Regions from separate parts of the Allobosea rubneri genome, predicted to be linked through region 2. Evidence: predicted binding sites of a transcription regulator. Region 2 holds the regulator's gene; each other region holds the start of a gene.
The links. Region 2 encodes LexA, which represses DNA repair genes until DNA is damaged. Its sites were predicted from a motif close to TGTTCNNNNTGTGTTCNG; they were not measured.

Region 1 (7,009 bases), on a different contig from region 2:
GGGGCGCGGCTCGACGGACCGATCCTGATCGAGGCCGATCTCGGCCAGGAGATCGATAACATGGAGGGGATGGCCGTCCACCTGGAGAACGGGCGGACCATCATCACCCTGATCTCGGACGATAATTTCTCGACCTTCCTGCAGCGCACGGTGCTGCTGGAGTTCGAGCTGGTGCAATAGCAGCGCGCGTCATGCCCGGGCTCGATCCTGCCCTTCTCCCCTTGCGGGAGAAGGTGGCCCGAAGGGTCGGGTGAGGGGTCGCGCAGGACTTTTGGAACTTCGAAAAATGTCGCGCCGGCATGCGATCAGTGTCGCGCGACCCCTCACCCCAGCCTTCTCCCGCAAGGGGAGAGGGGGCAGGTCGCCCAAACGAAAAAAGCGGCCTCGCGGCCGCTTCATTCAATCGCGAGGGGAGGCCCGCGCGAAGAAAAGCCCGCTCAGTTGGCGGCGAGCTTCTTCTCGATGTCACGCTTCAGGGCGAGCGCGCCGGTCGAGAGCTCGCCGGCCGGAGCCTTGACGAGGAAGGCGTCGAGGCCGCCGCGATGATCGACCGTGCGCAGGGCGTTGGCCGAGACACGCAGGCGGACCGAGCGGCCGAGCGTGTCGGACTGCAGGGTGACGTTAACCAGGTTCGGCCGGAAGACCGTCTTGGTCTTGCGGTTCGAGTGGCTGACCAGGTGGCCGGTCAGGGTGGCTTTCCCGGTCAGTTCGCAACGGCGGGCCATGATATCGTTCCCAAAGTTTCCGGGGTGCCCAAAACAAAACGCCGACACGCGACGTGCCGGTAGGCGAGCACCGGAAGTCAAATTGAAGTGGCGGGTCTATAACCAAGCGCCAGACCCACGTCAAGGCGATGTGCCGATCGGCGCGACGGAAACATCTCGGTAACCTCCTCTCGTCAGACTCCGTTAATCAGGTCACGATTCGGACCGATTCGCAGTGCAAGCGAGCTGTCGAACGGTCGCGCCGCCCGGAGCATCGAGATGAAGCCCGCCCTCACGCCGTCCCTGCCCGGGCTGTCCCTGGCAGCTCTGCTGCTTGCGGGCGTGGTTCCTGCCGGGGCGGCTTCGCTCGACGCGGCCTATGACGTCTCGTTGCTCGGGATGACCTTCGGCAAGGCCAGCCTCAGCGGGGACATCGAGGGCAGCCGCTACAAGCTCGACGTTCAGGCCAAGCTGACGGGGCTCGTCGGCGGCTTCACCGGTGGGCGCGGATCCGGCGTCGCCACCGGAAATCTCAATTCGGGCCGGCTCGCGCCGGCGACATTCGCGATCTCCTCGGCGAGCTCGAGCGAAAGCCGTACCGTCCGGATGGCGCTCGACGGCAATGCCGTGCGGGCGGTCGAGATCGAACCGCCGATCGATGCCAAGCCGGACCGGGTGCCGATCAGCGACGCCCATCGCCGCAATGTCATGGACCCGATCAGCGCTTTCCTGATGCCGGTCGAAGGCGGGCGGAACTCGGGCGCCGCGGCCTGCAACCGCACCTTGCCGATCTTCGACGGCGCCGCGCGCTACGACATCAAGCTAAGCTATGCCGGCACCCGCGAGGTCAAGCTCGACGGCTATAGCGGCCCGGTCTCGATCTGCCAGGCACGCTACGTGCCGATCTCAGGCCACCGGGCGCTGCGGCCGAGCACCAAGTTCATGGCCGAGAACAAGGAGATCTCGACTTGGCTCGCCCCGATCGCCGGTACGGGCATGATGCTGCCGGTGCGGATCTCGGTGAAGACGATGATCGGCACCGCGGTGATCGAGGCCTCGCGCTTCAAGGTCGATCCCGGCGTCACGGCGGCGACCTCGCGCAACTGAGGTCAGGCGCCCGCGGCGCGTTGGAGCGGGAAGGGCGTCGCCGCCGGTACTCTCCTCTCAACGCATGAAGGCGTTGCCGTTCGGCGGATTGCCGCATCGGCGGTGGGAGGGCTAGCCTTTCGCCGCGATTCGACCCTGGAGCCGACATGCCCGGCGATTTTTCACTGCCGCCAGGATTGCGGCGCCGCGACGTGGTGGTGCGCGATACCGTGCTGCATGTCGCCGAGATCGGCGACGGGCCGGCGGTGCTGCTGCTGCATGGCTGGCCGGAATTCTGGATGACCTGGCTGCCGCTGATGAACCGCCTGCATGGCGAGTTCCGCCTGATCGCTCCCGACCTGCGCGGCTTCGGCGACAGCGCCAAATCGCCCGCGCCGCGCAGCGATGTCGGGGCCAACAGCCATGCCGACGACATCGCCGCCCTGCTGGAGGCACTCGGGACGGGGCCGGTCGGCGTCGTCGGCCACGATGTCGGGGCCTATGTCGCCCAGGGGCTGGCGCGGCGCCATCCGCAGCGGGTCGAGAAGCTCTTGTTTTTCAACTGCCCGACGCCGAGCGTCGGCTCGGCCTGGGTGCGCGAGGGCCATGTCAACGAGATCTGGTACCAGTCCTTCCAGCAATTGCCGCTGGCCGAACAGCTGATTGGCTCCAGCCGCGAGGCCTGCGCGCTCTATCTCGGGCATTTCCTGACGCATTGGTGCCATCGCAAGGACGCCTTCGCGCCGGTCTTCGACCGCTGGGTCGAGAATTTCCTGAAACCCGGCAATCTGCGCGGCGGCTTCGACTGGTATCGCAGCCAGAATGCGGCGCGGATCGCCGCCATCGACGGTCATCCGACGCCTTCCGTCCCGATCCACCAGCCGACGCGGGTGCATTGGGGCCGACACGACCCGGTCCTGAAGGCGGAATGGAGCGCCTTCCTGTCCTATTATTTCGACGACGTCGAAGTGACCTATTGCGAGGACGCCGGTCATTTCGTCCATGTCGAGGCGCCGGACGAGGCGGCCGAGGTGTTCGCTGACGTCTTCGGCGACTGAGCTGACGGGTGCGCGACTATTTTCGCTTTTGCCTCTCGCCTTCCCGCCCGGGAGGCCTACATGAGCGAAAGCGGCCCTCGCGCGCGCAAGTCGGCGAAGGACGGAAACCGAGGGCGATTCAAAATCTTGTGGTTTTTGAATCGCTTGCCGCGACATCTCGCCGTGAACGAAACCTGATTCTGCGGGAGTCAGCGATTCGGCCTCGCTTCGTTCCGGACTCGTTCTGTTCACGGCCCGGGTTGCCCTTGGGGCGCCCGAACCGGTAGGGCTGGCCCGGTATTTCGCCGCGCAGGCTGCAGGAAAGCTCCAGCGTCTTGATCCAACCCCGCTCCCTTCCGCCTTCGCTCCGCGCACGCGGCGTCACGGCGGTGCTCGGCCCGACGAATACGGGCAAGACCCATCTCGCCATCGAACGGATGATCGCGCATCCCACGGGGATGATCGGCCTGCCGCTGCGCCTTTTGGCGCGCGAGGTCTATCAGCGCGTCGTCGAGAAGGTTGGTCCGGAGGCGGTGGCGCTCGTCACCGGCGAGGAGAAGATCAAGCCGGAGCGGCCGCGCTTCTGGGTCTGCACGGTCGAGGCGATGCCGCGTGACCTCGCCGTCGACTTCGTCGCCGTCGACGAGATCCAGCTCGCCGCCGATCTCGACCGCGGCCATGTCTTCTCCGACCGGCTGCTGAATCATCGCGGCCGGGCCGAGACGATGCTGATCGGCGCGGGCACGATGCGGCCTCTCATTGAGCAGCTGATCCCGGGCGCCAATGTGGTGACGCGGCCGCGCCTCTCGAACCTCACCTTCGCCGGGGACCGCAAGATCACCCGGCTGCCACGCCGTTCGGCGATCGTCGCTTTCTCGGCCGAGGAGGTCTACGCCATCGCCGAGCTGATCCGCCGGCAGAAGGGCGGGGCGGCGGTGGTGCTGGGCGCGCTCTCACCGCGCACGCGCAATGCCCAGGTCGAGATCTACCAGTCCGGCGATGTCGACTATCTCGTCGCCACCGACGCGATCGGCATGGGGCTCAACCTCGATGTCGACCACATCGCCTTCGCCGGCGACAGCAAGTTTGACGGCCATCATTTCCGCAAGCTGCATCCGGCCGAATTCGGCCAGATCGCCGGCCGGGCCGGTCGTCATCTGCGCGATGGGACGTTCGGCACCACCGGTCGGGCGCCGCCCTTCGATGCCGAGCTGGTCGAGGCGATCGAGAATCACCGCTTCGAGCCGATTCGCCAGCTGCAATGGCGAAATTCCGATCTCGACCTGCGCTCGGTCCCGGGGCTGCTCGACAGCCTCAACCGGCAGCCGCAGGAACAGGGAATGACCCGCGCGCTGATCGCCGAGGACATGACCACGCTGGAAATCCTGGCGCGCGACCACGACGTCGCGAGGCTGGCACAAGGCAAGCCGGCCGTATCGCGACTCTGGGAGGTCTGCGGTCTGCCGGATTATCGCAAAATTGCGCCGATGCAGCATGCGGACCTCGCGACAATGCTGTATCTTCGGCTGATGCGGCACGGCCGGCTCGATCCGGACTGGTACCGGGGGCAGCTCAATGCGCTCGACCGCACCGATGGCGAGATCGACACGCTGTCGGCGCGTATCGCGCAGGTCCGGACCTGGACCTTCGTTGCGAACCGTCCCGACTGGTTGCCTGATCCAGAGCATTGGCAGGGGGTGGCGCGTCTTGTAGAGGACAAGCTGTCGGACGCTTTGCACGAAAGGCTCGCCAGCCGTTTCGTCGATCGGCGCACGAGCGTATTGATGCGTCGCCTGCGGGAGAATGCGATGTTGGAAGCTGAGGTCACTGCGGCGGGCGACGTGCTCGTCGAGGGCCAGCATGTCGGGTTGCTGCAAGGTTTCCGCTTCACGGCGGATCCCAAGGCCGGCGGCCCCGAAGCCAAGGCGCTGAACGCCGCCGCGATGAAGGCGCTCGCCAGCGAGATGGAAGCGCGCGCCTCGCGCGTCGTGCTTGCAGGCGACGAGGCCTTCGTCCTGTCGCATGACGGTTTCATCCGCTGGATCGGCGAGCCCGTGGCGCGCCTCGTCGCCGGCGAGAAGGTTCTGGAGCCGCGCCTGCGCCTGCTGGTCGAGGAGCATCTGACCGGGCCAGCGCGCGAGCAGGTCGAGAACCGGCTGACGCTCTGGCTGAAGAATCACATCACCAAGCTGCTCGGGCCGCTGCAGGTGCTGGAGGAGGCCGCGAGCCTGACCGGCATCGCCCGCGGCATCGCCTTCCAGGCGGCCGAGGCGCTCGGTGTGCTCGAGCGCGCCAAGGTCGGCGAGGAGATGAAGACGCTCGACCAGGAGGGGCGGGCCGGCCTGCGCCAGCTCGGCATGCGCTTCGGCGCCTTCCATCTTTACGTTCCGGCCCTGCTGAAGCCGGCGCCCCGGGCGCTCGCCGCCCAGCTCTGGGCGCTGAAGCATGGCGGCCCGGAGCAGGGCGGGCTCGACGACATCGCCCATCTCGCCTCGTCCGGCCGGACCTCGTTCCCGGCCAACAAGGACGTGCCGAAGGGGCTGTACAGGGCTGCCGGTTATCGCGTCTGCGGCGAGCGTGCTGTGCGCGTCGACATCCTCGAACGCCTTGCCGACCTGATTCGTCCGGCCATCGCCTATCGCCCCGGCATGACGCTCGGCCAGCCGCCGGCGGGCGCCGCCGACCAGGACGGCTTCGTCGCCACGGGCGCGATGACCTCGCTCGTCGGCTGCGCCGGCGAGGATTTCGCCTCGATCCTGCGCTCGCTCGGCTATGTCTCGGTGAAGCGGCCGGGCCCTGCGATCACTGTGCCCCTCGCTGCGACGCCGGAGCCGATCGTGGCTGCCCCGGCGGCTGAAGCCTCGCCTGCGGGCGAGGGGGACGCCGTGGCCGAGGCCGTTTCGGCCGAGAATCTCGACGCCTTGAATGCGGAGGCCCCGTCCGAGGCTGCGGCCTCCGAGAGCGAAGCGCCCGAAGCTGCCGCCGCCGAAACGCCGGATGCTCCTGTGCTTACCGAGGCCGAGCTCGCAGCTGCGCCGGATGAGGCGGCCGTGGTCGCCGCCGAGGCCGACCAGCCGGCCGTCTCCGAGCCGGTCCCGGCCGATGCGATGTCGGCCCTAGCCGAGCCGGTAACCGACGTCGCCGCTGCCGAGACCGCCGTCTCCGCCGAGGAGCCGGCCAAGCCGGCCGAGCCGGAGCTGATCGAGGTCTGGCGGCCGCATCGTCATCAGGGCGGAAGGCGGCCGGAGCAGGGTGCTCGCGGGCGTCGTAACGACCGTCGCCCCGGCCATCAGGGTGAAGCTGCGCCGGCCGGAGAGGCTGGCGGCGGGGCGCGTCCGGAAGGCGGTCCGCGGCCAAATCGCAATCGCTGGCGCGAGGGCGGCTGGAACGGCCAGCGCCCGGCGGCCGGCGGGCAGGCTCCCGCCGGGGACGCTGCGGGCGGCGCGCCGGAGCGGCAGTGTCGCGGTGGTCGGCCGGAAGGCGGCAATCGCCAGGAGCGTGGTCCGCGGCCGGAGTTCCGGCGCAATGAAGGCAGGCCGGGCGGTGGTCCGCGCCGCGACGAGCGCGGCGGTAAGGAGCAGCGCTTCCAGGCGCCGGCCAAGCCGCGTCCCGCCGAGCGTCAGCCGGATCCGGATTCGCCCTTCGCCAAGCTGCTCGCCCTGAAGGCGCAGCTCGAAGGCGGCGACGGGCGCAAGGGCTGAGGCGTCAGGCACGAGGTCCGATTGCGGGAAGACCGTCAGCGTCTCGACAAATGGCTCGGGTTTGCGCGCTTTGCGCGCAACCGCCCCGCCGCCGTGCGCCTGGTGGAGGACGGCCATGTCCGGGTCGCAGGCAAGCGGATCGAGAATCCGGCACAGGGGCTCAAGCTCGGCGATGTCCTGACGCTGGCCCTGCCGCACGCGACTCTGGTCGTGAAGCTGCGCGCGCTCGGCGAGCGCCGGGGCTCCTACGAGCAGGCGCAGACGCTCTACGAGGTGCTCGGCGGCGATCAGCGCGGCGATGCGTCGCTTGCGCCGGGGGAACCGAAGGGATAATCGCTCGGGATCGTGCGGCCGGCGTTGGCGCGGTCTGCAAGGAATGTTCCGAAACGGATGTTTCGGCAGAACTTCTTTATCGTTTCCGGCCTAAATGCGGCCTTGAAACACTCTCTCGACCGGTTCTAAGGATGCGCCGGTCGATCGG
Region 2 (7,009 bases):
CGACCGAGCCGATCTCCTCGAGCATCTTGAGGGCCGCTTCGTTGGCGCCGCCATGGGCGGGCCCCCAGAGGCAGGCGATGCCGGCCGCGATGCAGGCGAAGGGATTGGCGCCCGAGGAGCCGGCGAGGCGGACCGTCGAGGTCGAGGCGTTCTGCTCGTGGTCGGCGTGCAGGATGAAGATGCGGTCGAGGGCCCGCGCGAGCACCGGGTTGACCTTGTACTCCTCGGCCGGGACTGCGAAGCACATGCGCAGGAAGTTGGAGCTGTAGTCCAGCGAGTTCAGCGGATACACGAAGGGCTGGCCGATCGTGTACTTGTAGGCCATCGCCGCCAGCGTCGGCATCTTGGCGATCATCCGCATCGACGCGATCATGCGCTGCTGCGGATCCGAGATGTCGGTCGAGTCATGGTAGAAGGCCGACATGGCGCCGACCGAGGCGACCAGCACTGCCATCGGGTGCGCATCGCGGCGGAAGCCCTGGAAGAAGCGGGCCATCTGCTCGTGCACCATGGTGTGGCGCGTGACGCGATAGTCGAAATCGGCCTTCTGGGCCGCGGTCGGCAGATCGCCATAGAGCAGCAGGTAGCAGGTCTCGAGGAAGTCGCCATGCTCGGCGAGCTGTTCGATCGGGTAGCCGCGATAGAGCAGCACGCCCTCGTCGCCGTCGATATAGGTGATCTGCGACTCGCAGCTCGCCGTCGAGGTGAAGCCGGGATCGTAGGTGAACATCCCGGTCTGGGCGTAGAGCTTGCCGATGTCGATGACCGAAGGTCCGATCGATCCAGCCTTGACCGGCATGTCGACGGTCTTGCCGTCGACACTCAACTGACTCGTGGTTCCGCTCATGGATGCCGATCCTTTCAGGCTCGATCTCAAATCATCTCAGCGGCCGAATGTCGTTCCGACCGATCACTGGTCATCTGGCGCCGTCCGAAGCTCCGCAATGCCGGCTCCATGACGGAATGTGAGGGTGCCGCTGCGGCGAGGAAGCGTTCATCAGACTGATTTTGAAGCGTTTTTGGCAGCGGCCGCTCCGGGGAAGGAGCAGCCGCCACGCCGCGTTGCTAGACCATTTCCGGGAGGGGTTCAACAGAGAGCGACATGGCCTTCGCTGTTACCTCCCGCAGTGCGGCATCGCCGCTCCTGCGCTGCCGGCTCAGGCGACGTCGGAGAGCCGCGCCAGAACCTCCTCGCGCCCGAGCACGGCCATCACGTCGAACAGCCCCGGAGAGGTGGTGCGGCCGGTCAGGGCGGCGCGCAGCGGCTGCGCCACCTGGCCGAGCTTGACGCTGTTTGCCTCGGCGAATTCACGCACGGCGGCTTCGAGCGCCGGGGTTTCCCAATCCGGCAGCGCCGCGAGCTTCGCGGCCAGCTTCGGCATCCGCTCGCGCGCCGCATCGTCGAGCAGCGCAGCCGCCTTGGGCTCGAGGGCCAACGGACGCTGGGCATAGAGATAGAAGGCGCTGTCCAGCAGTTCGACTAAAGTCTTGGCGCGTTCCTTCAGTCCGGGCATGGCGGCGAGGAACCGGCTTTCGAGCGCCGGGTCGAGTTTCGCCGGCACACCGCGGGCCGGCCCGATCTCGGGCAGGATCGCCTTGAGCGCCTCCAGCAGCTCGCGGTCGTCCGACTGGCGCATATAGAGCCCGTTCAGGTTCTCCAGCTTGGCATAGTCGAAGCGCGCCGGAGAGCGCCCGATCGACGAGAGGTTGAACAGCGCCGTCATCTCCTCGGTCGAGAAGATCTCCTGGTCGCCATGGCTCCAGCCGAGGCGCAGCAGATAGTTGCGCAAGGCGGCCGGCAGATAGCCCATGGCCCGGTAGGCATCGACCCCGAGCGCGCCATGGCGCTTGGAGAGCTTGGCCCCGTCAGCGCCGTGAATCAGCGGGATGTGCGACATGCTGGGAACCTTCCAGCCCATCGCCTGATAGATCTGCGTCTGCCGCGCCGCATTGGTGAGGTGATCGTCGCCGCGGATGACATGGGTGACACCCATGTCATGGTCATCGACGACCACGGCGAGCATGTAGGTCGGGTTGCCGTCGGAGCGCAGCAGGACGAGGTCGTCGAGATTCTCGTTCTGCCAGACGACGCGGCCCTGGACCTCGTCCTCGACCACGGTCTCGCCGGTCTGCTCGGCCCGCAGGCGGATCACTGGCTTGACGCCGGCCGGCGCCGTCGCCGGGTCACGGTCGCGCCAGCGCCCGTCATAGCGCATCGGCCGGCCTTCGGCCTTGGCCTTCTCGCGCATCTCGTCGAGTTCCTGCGGCGTCGCATAGCAATAATAGGCATTGCCGGCGGCGAGCATCTGCTCGGCGACCTCGCGGTGACGAGCGGCGCGCTGGAACTGGTAGACGGTCTGGCCGTCCCAATCGAGGCCGAGCCAGGACAGACCGTCGAGGATCGCGGCGATCGCGGCATCGGTGGAGCGCTCGCGATCGGTATCCTCGATGCGCAACAGCATCCTGCCGCCATGGCGGCGTGCATAGAGCCAGTTGAACAGGGCGGTGCGGGCGCCGCCGATATGGAGGAATCCGGTAGGCGACGGCGCAAAGCGCGTGACGACCTCATCGCTCATGAAAGAAGGACTCCGACGGAACGGGCGGATGAAGGGCGAGGGCCGGCTCACGGGCGGTCTCGGCCGGGGCTGACAACCGGCGCGGTCGCTGTAACATGGCTTTGCGGCCGCCGTTAAGCGCTTCCTGCGCCGGCGGCGAAAGGGAGGCCGATTGCTCTCCGTTCCGCCCGGGCGTCGCCGCAAGGCCGTTGCGGCTGTCCTTGCCTTGCAAGGCGGGGCAGGGTGGACGCGCCGTCTGACGCAGAGCCCAGCCTGGAATCCCGCAAGCTGGCGCATGCGCCTAGGTGCCATGCTTGAAACCGAGGTCGAGCGCCGCCGCCTCTTCAACTGGCTGCCCGTGCCGCTCGGGCTCGGCGTCATCCTGTATTTCCTCGCCGATCGTGAGCCGGGCCTGATTGCGCCGCTGCTCGGCTTCGCCTTGTCGGCGCTCGCAGCGTCGCTGCTGCGCCACAAGCGCCTCGCCATGGCGATCTGCCTGGGGTTCGCCGCCGTCTTGGCCGGCTTCGCGGCCGGAGCCTGGCGCACGGCGAGTATCGCGGCACCGGCGCTCGCCCGCCTCCATGTCGGCAAGGTCACAGGTTTCATCGAGGCGCTAGAGCAGCGCGAAAAGGGTGTCCGCCTCGTTCTGCTGGTTACCGACATGCCGGGTGTCGACCCGCAGCAGCGGCCGCGCCGGATACGTGTCAGCACGGCCGCGACGACACTGAAGCCCGGCGATCACATCGTCGCGACCGCGCGGCTCCTGCCGCCGCCCGGGCCGGCGCGTCCCGGCGGCTACGACTTTGCCCGCGACGCCTTCTTCCGCGGCATCGGTGCCGTCGGCAACATCGCCGGCAAGGTCGCGCTGGCACCGGCGCCGGTGCCGCAGTCGCGGCAACTCGCCTGGAGCGTCGCCATCGACCAGGCCCGCAATGCGCTGACCGAGCGCATCGCCACCATCGGCGGCGGGCAGGCGGGAGCGATGGCAGCCGCCCTGGTCACCGGCAAGCGTGGCCTGATCACTGAGCCGACCAATGACGACCTGCGCGCCGCCGGCATCTACCACATCGTCTCGATCTCCGGCCTGCACATGGTCCTGGCGGCCGGCACGATCTTCTGGCTCGCAAGGGCATTGCTGGCGCTGTCGCCAGGCATCGCGCTGTTCTGGCCAGTCAAGAAAATCGCTGCGCTCGCCGCCATGTTCGGCGCTACCGCCTATTGCGTCTTCTCCGGCGCTGAAGTCGCGACCGTGCGCTCGCTGATCATGACGCTGGTGATGCTCGGCGCCATTCTGGTCGACCGGCCGGCCCTCAGCATGCGCAACCTCGCCTTGGCGGCGATCATCGTCCTGCTGCGCGAGCCGGAGGCGCTGCTCGGGCCGAGCTTCCAGATGTCCTTCGGCGCGGTCGCGGCGCTGATCGCCTTCGCCGAACGCTGGCAGGAGCGCCCGCCTGATGCGGCTGCCGCCAGCTGGCCCTGGCCGCTGCGGCCGCTCTGGCTCTCGGCCGTCGGCATCATCGTCACCACCTTGCTGGCGACGGCCGCGACTGCGCCCTTCGGCGTCTACCACTTCCAGACCTTCAACCCGTTCGGCCTGCTCGGCAACGCGCTCGCCCTGCCTTTCGTCTCGCTCATTGTCATGCCGGCCGCGGTCTTCGGCGTGCTGGCTTATCCGTTCGGGCTCGACTGGCCGGGCTGGGCCCTGATGGGCTGGGCCTCCGGTCTCGTCCTGCAGCTCGCCCATTGGGTCGCCGGTATCGAACGCTCGACCATGGTGCTGCCTGCCTTCGATCCCGTGGCGCTCGCCCTGTTCGCGCTGGCGCTGCTCTGGCTGACCTTGTGGACGACGGCCCTGCGCTTCCTCGCGGCGCTGCCGCTCTGCGCCGGCCTGGCGCTCGCCTCGGACCCGACGCGGCCCGACATCCTGATCGAGCGCGACGGTTCCGGCATCCTGGTGCGCGGTGCCGAAGGACGACTCGTCCTGGCAGGCAAGCCGAGTCGCTTCGTGCTGACGCAATGGCTCCATGCCGACGGCGATTCCCGCCCTCCGGATGATGCCACCTTGCGAGAGGGCGCCGCCTGCGACGCGCGCGGCTGCGTGATCCGTCTCAAGGATGGCCGCAATGTCGCCTACACAAAGGACCGCGTCGCCATCGTCGAGGACTGCCAGCGCGCCGACCTCGTCGTCACGCCGCTCCACGTCAATGGCACCTGTACCGCCCGACTGATCGACCGGGCCGCGCTCGCCCGCGATGGCGCGACGGCGCTTGGGTCCATGCGCGGCGGCAGCTGGCGCGCCTACACCGCCGAGGACGCAACGCGCCTGCGACCCTGGACCCGGGCCCGGCCCGCTCCTGCGACCGTGCCTTCTTCATCGGAGCCAGCACGTACGCCCGCAAACGTGCCGACCGAGCAGGCGGAGGACAGCGGGATGCTTCAGTAGCGCCGCATCAGATTGACGAGCCGGCCCTGGATCTTGACCCGGTCCGGGCCGAGCACGCGGGTCTCATAGGCCGGGTTGGCCGCTTCGAGCGCGATCGAGGAGCCGCGCTTGCGGAGGCGCTTCAGCGTCGCTTCCTCGTCGTCAATCAGGGCGACGATGATGTCGCCGGTATTGGCCGTGTCCTGCTTGCGGATGACGACGGTGTCGCCGTCGAGAATGCCGGCCTCGATCATCGAATCGCCGCGGACTTCGAGCGCGTAGTGCTCGCCGCCGCCGAGCATGTCGGCGGGCATGGAGACGCTATGGCTGCGATCCTGGATCGCCGAGATCGGCGTGCCGGCGGCGATGCGGCCCATGACTGGGATGGAGACGGTGGAGCGCCCGTTCTCCTCGGCGCCCGCCGGGCGCGGCTTGGCTAGATTGGCTGCCGGGGCAGGCGGGGTCTGGCCGAGGCCGCCCTGAACGACCGACGGGCTGAAGCGCCCGCGCTGCGCCTGCGGCCCGCCGATCCCGTCCGGCATCTTGATGACTTCGAGCGCGCGGGCGCGGTTCGGCAGCCGGCGAATGAAGCCGCGTTCCTCCAGCGCCATGATCAGCCGGTGGATGCCGGATTTGGAGCGTAGGTCGAGCGCGTCCTTCATCTCGTCGAAGGAGGGCGGTACGCCGGATTCTCGCAGGCGTTCATGGATGAAGCGAAGCAGTTCGAACTGTTTGCGTGTCAGCATGATCTCGCCGCCCCGGCCTTTCGCATCGGAATCGAAACAAAGCACGAACAACATACCCGTTCGCCTTGTGTTCCGCAAGGGACGTCCATCGGCCGTATTGCGCCGCGCGAAACTGGCCCTTCTGCGTGCAAGCGAAGCTTTGTCCAGCGTGGGGTGCCACGGCGAGAGGGAGGGAGCGATGGCGGTCAAGCTGACGAGTCTGAGCGCTATGATGGCCGCGGCTGTGGCCGGTATGGCGAGTGCCGCCGAACTGCCGGTGCGCGGCGAATTCGGCGATCCGACGCAGCAGGGCTGCAGATGGCTGAAGGAGGGGACCGAGGGCGCCTATGTCGGCTTCAACCGCGGCGGCCGCACCGGCGAGGCAGGCGAGGGCGGCTGCCATTTCAGCCGGATAGAGCGCGTATCCGCCAACGAATACCGGATGAGCGGCACCTGCTTCAGCATCGACGGGCCGAAGCGTCGCGCCAGCCGGACCCTCAAGGTCGTCTCGAACGACGAGGTCGTCTATGGCGGCACGCGCTATCTGCGCTGCCGCTGATCGGCCTCAGCGCAACCGGATAATCCGGCACGGATCGCCGGCCTTGGCCGGTTCGGCGAAAACCGGCCGGATCACCAGCGCCTCGGCCCGGGCGAGGTTCGCCAGCATCGAGGAATCCTGCTTGGGAAAGGGCTTCACCCGGCGCTCGCCTGCCTCCGTCACGAAGGTCGAGCGCAGATAGTCCTGGCGCTCGTCATTCGCCGGCAGGTCGACGGCGAGGACCGCCGGCTCGCCGCGGTCGCGCTCCGGCTCGGCCATGCCGAGCAGGGCCTCGATCAGCGGCGTGACGAAGAGGTGTCCGCAGACGATCGAGGAGACCGGGTTGCCGGGGAGGCCAAGCGCGACCATCGGGCCGAGCCTTCCCATCATCATCGGCTTGCCCGGCCGCATCGCGATCTTCCAGAAGCCGAGATCCATGCCCTGGGCCTTGAGTGCGGCCTGGACGAGGTCATGCGCGCCGACGGAGGCGCCGCCGAGCGTGATCAGCACATCGGCATTCGCCGCCTTCGCCGCCTCGATGCGGGCCGCAAGATCGGGATGATTGTCGCGGGCGATGCCGAGATCGAGCGCCGTGCCGCCGGCCTGCTCGACCAGTGCGGCCAGCGCATAGCTGTTCGAGGCGACGATCTGGTCGGGGCCGACCGGCTCGCCCGGCAGGACGAGCTCGTCGCCGGTGGCGAGGATTGCGACCACGGGCTTGCGGCGAACCGGAAGCTCCGGATGCCCCATTGCGGCGGCAAGGCCGAGC
Region 3 (7,009 bases), on a different contig from region 2:
AAATGACTGGGACGAATTCGTCTCCGCCCTGAAACTTGTCGAGCAATTCGGCTGGCGGGGGACCTGCTTCGTCTACGCAGCCATCCAGCGGCCGGCGACAACGAAATGCAGGCGGTCGAGCATCGCCGGGCGCTCACGCGAACTCGCGCCTGCCCCGCAACCGGCACCTCATCCAACCGTGTCGTGTATCTTGGCGACCGCATCTCGAATTTGGCGGTCCATGCCTTGCGCTGGCGGGCGATCCCCGCCGCCGCTGGGAAGACAACGCCACGTCCGTGCTTCTGGTTGCAAGCATCCAAAGCCTCCATGAGGCGGCCGCTCTTGTCGCGATCGAGGGCGCCGATCAGGGCGCGCTGAGAGTTCTCCGGCGGCACGATGTCGACGGTCATCAGCCCGGCCTTGGCGTAGAGATAGCCCGACTTCCAGATCCGCCTCGCGCCCCACTTCGCAGCGCGCACTAGCACAAGGGTGTCGTTGCTCGCCTCCGGGAAATCGACGGTGACCGAGACCGACCGAGACGGGCCGTTGTCGAAGGGCGAGGTGTGGAAGAAGACTGTGACGTGGTCGGTCGCGAGGCCATGGTGCCGGAGCTTCTCGCCGAGCCGTGTGGCATGGGCGGCGATGGCTTCCTGCATCATCTCCAAGTTGTCTACTCGCCCGGAGAAGGATCGGGTAACGGCGCAACCCTTCCGGGTCGGCGCCACGGCCTCGAGGTCGAGGCAGGGCTGGCCGCGAAGCTCATGGATGATCCGCTCACCGACGACCGTCAACGTCTTCCGGGCGAGCTTGGGATCCAGCGCGGAGACGTCGGCGGCCGTCTGGCAGCCGAATGCGCCCAGCTTGGCCTGACTGGCACGGCCAATGCCCCATACGTCCTCCAGCGCGACGAGCGGCAGCCACTCGCGCCTCGCCTCTTCGCTGGTCAGGTCGCAGACGCCGCGGAGTTGCGGCGTACTCTTGGCGATCTTGTTGGCGAGCTTGGCGAGCGTCTTCGTCGGTCCGATGCCGACGCAGGTCGGGACACCCGTCCAGGTTGACACCGTCGATCGCAGGTCTCGACCGAGTTCCTCGCGTTGCTCCGGGACGACCGGCGTCAGGTCGAGGAAGCTCTCGTCGATCGAGTAGATCTCGATGTCAGGCGCGAATCCCTGGTACACCGTGTTCATGCGGCGGCTCATGTCCCCGTACAGCGTGTAGTTCGATGAGAAGACGACGACGCCCTCGCGCTTGCAGAGTTCGCGGATCGTGAACATCGGCGCACCATCCGGATGCCTAGCGCCTTGGCCTCGGCCGTCCGGGCGACCGCGCAGCCATCGTTGTTGGACAGCACGATGACGGGCCGCCCCTTCAGTTTCGGATCAAAGACCCGCTCGCAGGAACAGTAGAAGCTGTTGCCGTCGATCAGAGCGAACGAGCGGGTCATCTCCGGAAGCGCCGCACCGTGTTGGTCACGACGCCGAAGATCTCGATCTCGGCGTCCGGCCCGGGGTCGTAGTCGGGATAGCGCCGGTTGCCGAACGCGAGACTTGATCGGCCCGCGGTGGACTTGAAGATCTTGATCGAACGCTCGCCGTTGACGTCGACGACAACGGCGTCGCCGTCACGCGGCTTCAAGCTGCGATCGACCGTGATCAATGAGCCGTCGAAGATCCCGACATCGATCGCGCTGTCGCCCGCGACCGTCATGATGAAGGTGGCCGGGGCGTTCTGGATCAGCGCCCGGGATAGATCGATCGGGACGTCGAGGTAGTCGTCCGCCGGCGAGGGGAATCCCGCCCGCACTGCCTTCAGGTAGACCGGCAGAAAGATCGGTGGTCCCAAGACGGCGGGCGACATGTGCATCGGAACGGGCTCCTATTTGAAGGAACAAAATAGGAACATTGCCCTCTGCCAAGTCAAGATGCGAGTTGGCAACAGCCGGGGAGCGCGGCTAGGCGTGCCGAGGCTGGGGAGGGTGAAATGTTCAATGAAATCATCGCCGTCGAGATCAAGGACGGCAGGATCTTCATCGATGACCAGGCCCAAGGCTTGGAGCGCGACGATCAGGAGCGCGTTTTGCTGCTACCACGAGCAGGTCGCCGATCCGCTCGTCGCAGGAGGAAACTCTCCAACGGCGAGCCATACCCAGATCGGCCTAGTGGGCTACCCTGATCCTCAGAAGCAGGACCGTGACGCCGATCGCGTCGCTGTTGGTGTGTTTGCCAGCAGAACCGCTCATTGATTTCGATGTTATGCTCTCAACCCAAGGTGGAGCAGAGATTAAAGCGCCGATCGGGTTGGGGGCTCGGTTGGCAAGCGAAATCCAGCCCCTTCGTTCGCAGTAGCCTTTAGAAAGACGATGCCCTTCCGTTCGAGCGCGCGCTCGACGGCGATAGCGCTTCCGAGCGGACGCTGGTCGTCGCCACGACCCTCTACCCGGCTCACGGTCCTGCGATCGATCCCTGCTTCCGCCGCGAGCTCGTCGAGGCTGAGCCCGAGCGCAATCCTGGCCGCTCTCAACAGCTTAGCAGTCGCAACCATCTCGGTGGAATGGCACGCGACCGCCTTGGAATCCAGCTTGTCAACAATTTGTCCCAAACAGGAAAACCTTGCCCATGCAAGAATTGAATTGTCCTGATCGGGACATTTAGGTATGCGGGATTCAAACCTGATCGGAGACATGCCCCGAATCACGGTTGAGGACGCGTCATGGAACTCTTGGTTTTGGCCAGATCTGGTTGCGCCGTTGGCCGAATGACAATCGGCTTGCTGCTGGCACATGGGATGGTCGAGCTCTGCCTGAAGCCATTGCTCGTGCATGTTTTCGCGGATGGCGAATCCCTCTCCTTAGCGAGCGAGGAGGAGGAGGCGCGGTTCTCGGGGATCACGTTGAGGCAAGTTCATGGGCGCTCAATAGGTGCCGATGCTCGCGCACGCCCGGACGATCATTGCTTACGTCGTGCCGAGCGCGACGGGCAGTTCGCTAGTCGAGTTCCCGGGTGAATCTAGCAGGAACGGCATTCCGATGGATCCAATAGATTTGGCTTGGGCGGAACGGCGGGCAGGGCTTGAACTCGAGATCGAACGGCTGACGCGTCTCGTCGCCGACCTCAAGTTGTTCTGCGCAACGAAAGCTCCGGCCAGCGCCGAACTCGCGACGGCGCCGATGCTTGATCGATGGCTGGTGACGTCAAGGCCCGCCTATTGCCTCGTCGGCGAGGTCTCCGGACATCCGCTGCTGGCGGGATCGGGGCGCAGGGTCGTTACCTCCGACCTCGTCGTGATCGACGGAGAGCGCGGTTGGGCGAGAACACGGTCTCGCTGGTATCGGCTCGGCACGCACATCAAGTCGACGTCCGGCGGCTGAAGTTTCCGCTCAACGAGATCCATCGAGGGAGCCGAGAAAATTACCTCCGGCTTCCAACTCATCGTCGCGCGCGTTTCGCACCCGACGCGGCCAATAGGAATGATGCATGCGTCTTCTCGTCCTATCCGACATTCATCTTGAATTCGGCCCCTTCGAACTTCCCGATGACATCGAGGATTTCGATGTCGCCGTATTCGCCGGCGACATCGGGCGACCGATCGCGGACGCGATTGCGTGGATCGATCGGCAACGGAGCGGCCCGCTCAAGGGGAGACCGGTCGTCTTCGTGCCGGGGAACCACGAGTTCTATCGAGCAGAGCTCGCTGAATCCTTGAGCACGGGCGAGATCTTGGCCCAGCGGGCCGGAATCGACATGTTGGCGCCGGGAATGGTCGTCGTCGGCGATACACGCTTCATCGGCTGCACGCTCTGGACCGACTACGCCCTTCTGGGAGACGCAGAAGAGGCGCGACTCGCGGCGCTCCTGAGAATGAACGATCACCGCCTAATCGAGGTGGTCGAAGATGGACGACGGAGGCGCTTCCTGCCTCCGCACGCCGCCGCGCTCCATGCCCAGGATCTGAACTTCATCGTGGAGAACCTCCGGAAGCCATTCGGAGGGAGTACGGTCGTGGTCACGCACCACGCTCCTCACCCTGGCTCCGTTCAACCCCGATACCGGGGGGACGCGCTGTCGCCTGCTTTCGCCTCCGACCTCACCGAGGTCATTGAGCAATATAGACCCGAGCTCTGGATCCATGGTCACGATCACGCCTCCCACGACTATTGGGTCGGCCAGACGCGTATCCTTTCGAACCAAGCCGGCTATCCGCACCGCGGAGGAGGACGCGAGAACCCGGAGTTCAATCCGAGCCTCGTCGTCGAAGTCTCTCCATTTCGCAATTGTCGCTAACCGGGGTCCAGTCCGATGAGAAAACGGAATGGCAGAGTCTTGCGGGACCGCGCCAACATTATCCGCAGCGCTGGCCGCCTCTTGGCTTATTGCGCGACGATCCGTGGTTGCCGGCCGTATCTGCGCCGCGGCGGTACCCTCGCACTCGTCCTGATCGTCCCAGACGATGCCGACGTCGAGGACTACCGGCATGCAACCAACTTCGCGTTTTCGAAACCTGATCGGTTCGGCGGCTTCGATTTTGGCGACAACGCGAAGATCGTGGTCGCCCCCGATCACTGGCGAAAGGAGCGAAAAGAGGCCACTCAGGACGACCTTCTGAAGCACGATTGCCTTGTCATTCTTGCGAAAGATGTGGCCGAGGTTCCGAACGCGGTAATGGCGGCAATCGACGACGTGGTGAAGTTGGACCGCCCTCAGGTCCGGCACCTCATGGCGGCCAGTCGCGTCTGCCTTAAGCGGCGGATGAGTGTGGTGCAGGCCGAGGAGCTTGCTGCCATGCCTCTGGATCTCGTCGGTTCGATGCTGTGGCGGACCAGGCCCGTGTCTCAATCTCTAGATTGTATGAGGGAGGTTCTGAAGAACCGCACCCCGGTCAAGGATCGGGAACTCCGCATCGAGAATCTGCATGGCCTAGGCGAGGCCGGGAGCTGGGCGCTTGATCTCGCCCAAGATCTAAATGACTGGCGTGAGGGCAAGATCGGGTGGGAGGACATCGATAAGGGGATTCTAATCAGCGGCCCGACCGGGACCGGCAAGACGACCTTAGCAAAGGCTCTAGCGGCAAGCTGCGGCGTGCATCTCGTTCTAGGGTCACTGGCACGCTGGCAAGCGCACGGCCATCTTGGCGAATATCTCCGGGCGATGAGGGCCGCTTTCGACGAAGCGCGTAAGAACGCGCCGTCCATTATCTTTATCGACGAGGTCGACGCCGCTGGAGACAGGGAGAAATTCAGCAACGAATACAACAGCCAATACCACAATAAGGAGGTGGCAGCTCTCCTTGAATGCATCGATGGCGCCGAACGGCGGGAGGGCGTGATTGTCGTAGGCGCGTGCAATTATCCGGAAAGATTGGATGCCGCTCTCGTTCGGCCTGGACGCCTCGATCGCCATATACGGATTCTACTACCCGATGGTCCGGCTCGCGAGGGCATTATCCGTTGGCATCTGGCTGGGGCTCTACAAAACGACGATCTTTCCGTCACCGTAGGCCGGACCGAAGGCTGGAGCGGCGCTGCCTTGGAGCAACTCGTTCGTGACGCCCGCCGATCGGCCCGTCGGGCTCGACGGATGGTCTCCGTCTCTGATCTCGAGGCAACGCTTCCGCCGACAGTCTCCATTCCCGACGCGATGTTGCGCCGTGCAGCCGTCCATGAGGCCGGTCATGTGGTTGCCGCCGTCGCGTTGGAGAAGCCGTTCGAGTTTGCCGAGATCCGGGCCAAAGAAATTCCGGCTGGCGGGCATCAATCATTGGGGGTTGTCCGGATCGGCAAGACGCCGATCGCCGAGATCACCGTCCAGAGCCTCCTCGACGAGATTTGCTTTCTGCTGGCTGGCATAGCTGCGGAAGAGGCCATCCTGGGCAATCGTTCTATTGGAGCCGGGGGAACTCGCGGAAGCGACCTCCATCTGGCAACCCTGGCTGCGTTGCGGCTCGAAGCGTCATACGGGCTCGGCGACGGGCTGGCTTTCCTGGCGGGTGACGGAGAGCCGGAGCTGCTTCGATTGCTCCATACATCACAAGCCATTCGCGAGAGGGTCGAAATCGTTCTTGCGGAGCAAATGGTTAGGGCGCGCTCACTCGTCGAGGACCACCCCGGCGCGGTGGAGCACGCGGCGGAGGAACTGCTCGAAGGGAAGCGCATCACTGGAGGTGATGCCTGCATTTTCTTCGCAAGCCTCCAGCAGCGGCGAAAGAGGGGCCCAGAGCTTGTCGACTCCAACGCCGCTAGGCGAGGCTGAACAACGGAGCCGCTCGGTCGACGATTTTGGAGGGGCTTTCTCGGGTCGCCGCGCGCTGCGAATGAAGCTTCTTCCCGGAGCCCCCGGACGTCGGCGAGGTGCACGCGTGCGCTTGTGAGATCCCCACCGGCCTGCCTCCGCCGCAGCTTCGAGATTCCTTCATTGCAAAGTGTAAAGAATCGAGTTCGGACGAGCTCTGTTTTGGGGGCATTTTTGACAGAATGACCGACAATTGACCGGGCGCTTGTCGTAAATCTCTATAATGGTCCGGATCTCTCCAAATTTTACCGTTCTGAGTTCCAGTCTTCCGTTCTGAACCAGACCTGATCGATCTGGTCCAAGCGAGGGGAAACGACGAGCTGCCGACCCGCGATCGCCTCCGGCTCGACAGCGTCCGTGCTTGCATGTTCGGTCGCCTAGATCAGCTTCTCTGGCGTGATCGGCAGGTCCCTAACCCGCTGCCGTCATTGGTCCAACCGCGGAATGCGACCTCCGCGGGTAGGATGGGCTGCACCCAGACCATGCCTTTCGTCTTCAGCGGGATCGCGGGCTTCTCAGTCTCAAAGGATTGCAGCAGCTTCCTGAGATCTGAAGCCGTCTTGGTGGTGAACCCCGTACCGACGCTGCCGACATAGGCCAGTCCGTCGCCGCAACGAGCCGCCAGCAGCAAGCGACCGATCCCGCCCAACGCCACCGATGATGGCTCGTAGCCGAGGATGAGGAAGGTCTCGGACTGGACGCACTTGATCTTGAGCCAGTCTCCGCCCCGGCCGGATCGGTAGGGC

Region 1: a site for LexA is predicted at 3,057-3,074, ahead of RKE40_RS11910 (helicase-related protein). Genes of this name have one in related genera too.
Region 3: a site for LexA is predicted at 1,863-1,880, ahead of RKE40_RS19370 (LexA family protein). Genes of this name have one in related genera too.

The regions. Positions count from the first base shown of each region.
Region 1 is NZ_JAWDID010000015.1:3,106-10,114, reverse strand. It holds gene RKE40_RS11930 (esterase-like activity of phytase family protein) at 1-180, shown strand, start outside; gene rpmB (50S ribosomal protein L28) at 438-725, opposite strand; gene RKE40_RS11920 (DUF3108 domain-containing protein) at 984-1,811, shown strand; gene RKE40_RS11915 (alpha/beta fold hydrolase) at 1,958-2,848, shown strand; gene RKE40_RS11910 (helicase-related protein) at 3,166-6,528, shown strand; gene RKE40_RS11905 (RNA-binding S4 domain-containing protein) at 6,550-6,861, shown strand.
Region 2 is NZ_JAWDID010000005.1:60,447-67,455, reverse strand. It holds gene gltA (citrate synthase) at 1-847, opposite strand, end outside; gene gltX (glutamate--tRNA ligase) at 1,158-2,576, opposite strand; gene RKE40_RS05215 (ComEC/Rec2 family competence protein) at 2,866-4,998, shown strand; gene lexA (transcriptional repressor LexA) at 4,992-5,723, opposite strand; gene RKE40_RS05205 (hypothetical protein) at 5,902-6,261, shown strand; gene RKE40_RS05200 (molybdopterin molybdotransferase MoeA) at 6,268-7,009, opposite strand, start outside.
Region 3 is NZ_JAWDID010000033.1:7,549-14,557, forward strand. It holds partial or broken gene RKE40_RS19365 (Y-family DNA polymerase) at 156-1,423, opposite strand; gene RKE40_RS19370 (LexA family protein) at 1,420-1,842, opposite strand; gene RKE40_RS19375 (hypothetical protein) at 1,960-2,151, shown strand; gene RKE40_RS19380 (helix-turn-helix domain-containing protein) at 2,260-2,799, opposite strand; gene RKE40_RS19385 (DUF6634 family protein) at 2,903-3,346, shown strand; gene RKE40_RS19390 (metallophosphoesterase) at 3,453-4,259, shown strand; gene RKE40_RS19395 (AAA family ATPase) at 4,299-6,224, shown strand; gene ligD (non-homologous end-joining DNA ligase) at 6,646-7,009, opposite strand, start outside.